2 regions of the Rahnella sp. BIGb0236 genome follow, and region 2 is predicted to be linked to the other one. Evidence: predicted binding sites of a transcription regulator. Region 2 holds the regulator's gene; the other holds the start of a gene.
The links. The regulator sigma-54, encoded in region 2, starts transcription at its own class of promoters, with help from an activator protein. The targets are predictions, from matches to a motif close to GTTGGCACANNTTTCGCTNT.
Positions count from the first base shown of each region.

Region 1: a site for sigma-54 is predicted at 1,524-1,543, ahead of EDF78_RS05335 (amino acid ABC transporter substrate-binding protein). Genes of this name have one in related genera too.

Region 1 is NZ_SOAO01000002.1:391,140-394,295, forward strand. Features, by position in the region: gene lnt (apolipoprotein N-acyltransferase) at 1-1,358, shown strand, start outside; gene EDF78_RS05335 (amino acid ABC transporter substrate-binding protein) at 1,798-2,694, shown strand; gene EDF78_RS05340 (amino acid ABC transporter permease) at 2,880-3,156, shown strand, end outside.
Region 2 is NZ_SOAO01000010.1:35,565-38,720, reverse strand. Features, by position in the region: gene ptsN (PTS IIA-like nitrogen regulatory protein PtsN) at 1-291, opposite strand, end outside; gene hpf (ribosome hibernation promoting factor) at 390-677, opposite strand; gene rpoN (RNA polymerase factor sigma-54) at 701-2,134, opposite strand; gene lptB (LPS export ABC transporter ATP-binding protein) at 2,236-2,961, opposite strand; gene lptA (lipopolysaccharide ABC transporter substrate-binding protein LptA) at 2,968-3,156, opposite strand, start outside.

The sequences.
Region 1 (3,156 bases), on a different contig from region 2:
TGCTCGGCTTCTTCTGGGGAATGGGGCTGTTTGGCAGCGGCGTCAACTGGGTGTATGTCAGCATCGCCACCTTTGGCGGCATGCCTGAAGCCATTAACCTTTTCCTGGTCGTTTTGCTGGCGGCCTATTTATCGCTGTACACGATGCTGTTTGCGGGCTTGTTCAGCAAACTGTGGCCAAAAACCACCTGGTGGAAACTGGCACTTGGTGCACCGGCATTGTGGCAAATAACCGAATTCCTGCGCGGCTGGGTACTGACCGGTTTCCCGTGGTTGCAATTTGGCTACAGCCAGATCGACGGCCCGCTGAAAGGTCTTGCGCCGATCACCGGCGTTGACGGCATTACCCTGTTACTGACCTCGCTGAGCGGTCTGATTGTGTATGCCGTCCGTCAGCGCCGTTGGACGCCGGGGATCATTGCCGTCGTCATGCTGCTGTTGCCATGGCCGCTGCGTTACATCCACTGGTATCAGGAACAGCCAGACAAAACCGTCGATGTGGCGCTGGTTCAGGGCAATATTCCGCAATCCATGAAATGGGATCCGAAAGCGCTGGAAAGTGCCTTACAGACCTATCTGGATCTCAGCCGTCCGTACGTCGGCAAATCCAGCATGATCATCTGGCCGGAATCAGCGATTTCCGACATTGAGTCCGATCAGCAGGGTTTCCTGAGCATGGTAGATAATATCTATCGCGCACACGGCACCCAGCTCATCACCGGCATTATCGATGCCCGCCGTAATGAAGAAGGTATGAAGGTCTATAACAGCGCCATCGTGCTCGGCGGGGAAAAGCCGTATCGCTATCCCGATGAAAACCGCTTCAACAAACACCATCTGGTGCCTTTCGGTGAGTTCGTGCCGCTGGAAGCCCTTCTTCGCCCGCTGGCACCGTTCTTCGATTTACCGATGTCCGGGCTGACCAGCGGTGAGTACGTGCAGAAACCGCTGTTTGTCAGCGAACTCAATCTGACCACGGCGATTTGTTATGAAGTGGTGTTTGGCGAACAGGTGCGTGACAATCTGCGTCCGGACACCAATTTCCTGCTGACGATTTCCAACGACGCCTGGTTCGGACATTCGATTGGTCCGTGGCAGCACTTCCAGATGGCGCGTATGCGTTCACTGGAACTGGGCCGCCCGTTACTGCGCAGCACCAATAACGGCATTACCGCTGTGGTGAATGCTCAGGGTGATGTGACCCATGAAATCCCGCAGTTTACCCGTCAGGTGCTGAACGTGAAGGTCACGCCAACGACTGGTATGACACCTTACGCCCGCGCTGGCTGGTGGCCGGTGTGGTTTGCTACGCTTGTCATGGCGGCGGTTGCGCTGTGGCTGGCTCGTCGCAAATCCTGAGTCATGCCCTTTCTTCGTTAACACAGGCACCTTTTGGGGTGCCTGTTCTTTTTTGTCGCACCGTTTATCGCCCTCCTCTGCCCCTCCCTTTTACCTGCTGTTGATTGTCACAACTGCCGCATTAAGCCCTGCCGATTTAACCGCTTATGAAGTTAAATCAGGCCATCTGGCACGACTCTTGCTACATCTGATTGAAAGATATCTGTTTAGTGATTTTTTTTGACGTCATGCATCATTTTGATACAAAAAGGCTGCTCCTCATGCACTTTATCAGTGCATAGCCATTTGATTGCTTTGATTTGGTGCGCGTCTCGTCTCAAAAAAGAAACAATATGGTTTCATAATATTCACATTCAGCTATTTTCTAGCTTCATATGACGAGGCATTAGTACTTTCTGATCCCTGAGTTTGGATCCCTAATGACAGCAAGGAGTTGGACATGCAATTGCGCAAATTGGCGTTATCAGTACTGTTGGCAAGCGTTACCGTAAGCAGCTTTGCTCACGCAGAAGAACTGACCGGCACCCTGAAAAAAATTAAAGACAATGGCGTTATCGTTGTGGGTCACCGCGAATCCTCAGTGCCATTCTCCTACTACAACAATGAACAGAAAGTCGTCGGTTACTCACAGGACTATTCTGACGCCATCGTTGATGCAGTGAAGAAGAAACTGGACCTGCCAAACCTGCAGGTCAAAATGATGCCAATCACCTCACAAAACCGTATCCCGCTGCTGCAAAACGGCACCTACGATTTTGAATGTGGTTCAACCACCAACAACCTGGAACGCCAGCAACAGGCGGCCTTCTCAGACACCATCTTCGTGATCGGTACGCGTCTGCTGGTGAAAAAAGGCTCAGACATCAAAGATTTTGCTGACCTGAAAGGCAAGACCGTGGTGGTGACCTCCGGGACAACCTCTGAAGTGTTGCTCAACAAGCTCAACGAAGAGAAAAAACTGGAAATGCGCATCATCAGCGCGAAAGACCACGGTGACTCTTTCCGTACACTGGAAACTGGCCGCGCCGTTGCCTTCATGATGGATGACGCTCTGCTGGCGGGTGAACGTGCGAAAGCCAAGAAACCAGACAACTGGGAAATCGTCGGCACACCGCAATCCAAAGAAGCATACGGCTGCATGATGCGTAAAGACGATGCGGAATTCAAAAAACTGGTGGATGACACCATTGTGAAAGCTCAGTCCTCGGGCGAAGCCTCTAAATGGTTTGAAACCTGGTTCAAAAAACCGATCCCTCCGAAAAACCTGAACATGAACTTTGAATTGTCTGATGACATGAAAGCCCTGTTCAAAGCGCCTAACGATAAAGCGCTGTAAGAAATACCAGACAGACGGGTATAACCAAGAGAAGTGTAGTTAAAGTATAAGGCTGGCCCACCAGCCTGTGATGATGCAGACCGGATGCGGGGTGGTCGTTCCCCACCCCGCGTTTTCCTCTTTTTATTCACGCGGATTACGTCATCACTCAGAGGGTAATTTATTACCCGTTTTACGGAGTTTTTATGTCAATAGATTGGAACTGGGGCATCTTTTTGCAACAAGCCCCCTTCGGTAATACCACCTATCTGGGCTGGATTTGGAATGGATTTCAGGTCACTGTCGCATTGTCGATTTGTGCATGGATTATCGCCTTCTTCGTCGGCTCTCTGTTCGGTATTTTACGTACCGTCCCCAACCGTATTCTCTCAGGCATTGGTACCTGTTACGTCGAACTGTTCCGTAACGTGCCATTGATTGTGCAATTCTTTATCTGGTATCTGGTGGTGCCTGAACTGCTGC
Region 2 (3,156 bases):
GATCGGCTGTTCCAGCTGAATGAACACCCCGACGGCACGTAAAGTATCTTCTTCCAGCTTTCCGTGCGGGATGGCGATCCCGGCACCGATCCCGGTGCTGCCCATACGTTCACGGGTCAAAATGGCGTCGAAAATCACCTGTGGCGATAAATTTAATTGCTTAGCGGCCAGTTCGCTGATGATTTCCAGTGCGCGTTTCTTGCTGGCGCAATGAACGCCACTTTTGGTGCATTCGGCATTGAGCACCGACGTTAATTGCATTGCAGTATCGTTAATCATGTCATCTTTCACTTTTGCGCTGTTTCACCCTTAAAGCTATATCGGCTCGTTTCCCGAAGGTCACAAGCCGATGCCCGAAGGTTTGTAGCACAGGGTTGGCTACATGAATGTCAGTGCTGTTTCAGTTTGTCTTTATGTTTATTCAGCTGGCGGGCCAGTTTATCAACCAGTCCGTCAATCGCTGCGTACATATCCTGATGTTCCGAGGTGGCATGTAATTCGCCTCCATTCACATGCAAAGTCGCTTCCGCAACTTTTTGCACCTTTTCCACGCTCAACACCACATACACCTGATTAATCCTGTCGAAATACTGCTCGAGCTTGGCCAGCTTCGACGTGATGAATTCTCTCAGGGGATCCGTGATCTCAATGTGATGTCCGGTAATGTTGAGCTGCATAATGTCTTCCTTCTCTGTTGAGGTCAAACTAACTGTTTACGTTGGTTTGAGGGCGGGATGGACAAAGACTCTCGGTATTTGGCGACGGTCCGTCGTGCGACCATGATCCCCTGATCGGAAAGCAGGGTCGCTAACTTACTGTCACTGAGCGGTTTTACAGGATTCTCCGCTGCGATTAATTTCTTCACCAGCGCCCGGATGGCGGTTGACGATGCCTCGCCGCCGCTGTCTGTACTGACATGGCTGGAGAAGAAATACTTCAGTTCGAAAATGCCACGCGGGCTGTGCAGGAACTTCTGCGTCGTCACACGTGAAATTGTCGATTCGTGCATTTCTACGGCACTGGCGATATCGGCCAGCACCATAGGTTTCATAAATTCTTCACCCAGTTCAAAGAACGCCTGCTGCTGCTCAACGATGCAGCGCGTCACTTTTAACAGCGTGTCGTTACGGCTTTCCAGACTTTTGATTAACCACTTGGCTTCCTGCAGATTGCTGCGGATAAACTGGCCGTCGCTGTCGCTGCGTGCGGAATTGCCCATCGCGGCGTACTGCTGATTTATCTTCAGTCGCGGAATGCTGTCGGAATTCAGTTCGACCGTCCAGACACCTGACACTTTACGCACCAGCACATCCGGGATCACGTATTCGGATTCACCGGTATTGATCGACTGGCCCGGACGCGGATCAAGAGACTGGATCAGGAGCATCGCTCCTTTCAGTGTATCTTCTTTTAACCGGGTTGATCGCATAAGTGCACGGAAATCATGGTTCGCCAGCAAATCGAGATGTTCGCTGATGATCAGACGGGCTTCGGTGATAAACGGGGTGTCAGTAACATATTGAGAAAGCTGGATCAGCAGACAGTCGCGCAGATCACGCGCCGCCACGCCCACCGGGTCAAAGCGTTGAACGCGCTTAAGCACGGCTTCAACTTCGTCCATGGTGATGTTTTCGTCACCCACGCTTTCAAGAATATCTTCAAGGGAAACGGTGAGGTAACCGGTGTCATCCACCGCATCGACGATGGAGGTGGCAATCGCGGCATCGGTATCGGAAAACGGCGTCAGTTCCACCTGCCACATCAGGTAATCCTGCAGGGTCTGGGTGGTTTCGCCCTGGTAAATCGGCAATTCGTCATCGCTGTAATCATTGCCGGTACCGGACGGCGTGCCTGCGGTGTAAATCTCATCCCAGGTCGCATCCAGCGGCAGCTCTTCGGGCATGTCTTTTTGCTCGAGGGCTTCGCGGGTATCTAATCCTTCGTTGTCGGTGGTTTCCACCGCATCGATTTCATCATGAAGGTCGGTTTGTTCCAGCAGAGGGTTGCTCTCCAGCGCGAGTTGGATCTCCTGCTGGAGCTCGAGCGTGGACAATTGCAACAGGCGGATGGCCTGTTGTAACTGAGGAGTCATTGCCAGTTGTTGGCTGAGTCTGAGTTGCAAACCTTGCTTCATATCTTGGCTTAATTCCGTTGATGAGTGAGAACGGCAACACTTCTGTCAGAGACGGCCTGTTTCAGTTTAAGTTGAAACAGGCACGGTTCCGGCGGCACAGATCACAGACGGAATTCTTCACCAAGATAAACACGTTTAACTTGTTCATCAGCAAGAATGTCGGCTGGCGTGCCGTGGGCGATCAATTTCCCCTGACTGACGATATACGCGCGTTCACACACATCGAGTGTTTCACGCACGTTATGGTCAGTGATCAGTACGCCGAGGCCGCTGTCACGTAAATGCTCAATGATTTTTTTGATGTCGATAACTGAAATCGGGTCAACCCCGGCGAACGGTTCATCCAGCAGGATGAATTTCGGGTTCGCTGCCAGCGCACGGGCAATTTCTACACGACGGCGTTCACCCCCGGACAGTGACTGACCGAGGTTATCGCGCAAATGAGAAATATGGAACTCTTCCATCAGTTCATTGGCGCGATCGTTACGCTGTTCTTTGTTCAGATCATCACGGATCTGCAACACCGCCATCAGGTTATCAAACACGCTGAGACGACGGAAAATGGACGCTTCCTGCGGAAGGTAGCCGATACCGCGACGGGCGCGGGTATGCAGCGGAAGCAGGCTGATGTCTTCTTCATCGACGACAATACGCCCCGCATCGCGCTGAACGATACCCACCACCATGTAAAAGGTGGTGGTTTTACCGGCACCGTTTGGCCCTAATAATCCGACGATTTCACCTGAGTTGACCATCAGGCTGACATCTTCAACGACCTTGCGGCCTTTGTATGCCTTGGCCAGATTCTCTGCGATTAATTTTGCCATAAAATATCAGTTACTCTTTTTGGTCGGCTGGCCGCCTGCTGCAGGCGTTTTCTGTTGCAGCTGCGAAGGAACCAGTACGGTCGTCACACGGTTACCTTTATCACTAAAAGCTTCCATTTGCTGTTTTTGCACCAGATAGGTGATGCGGTCGCCTTTGACATTGCTGTCCAGCTGTTCAAGGTAAGCATTGCCGGT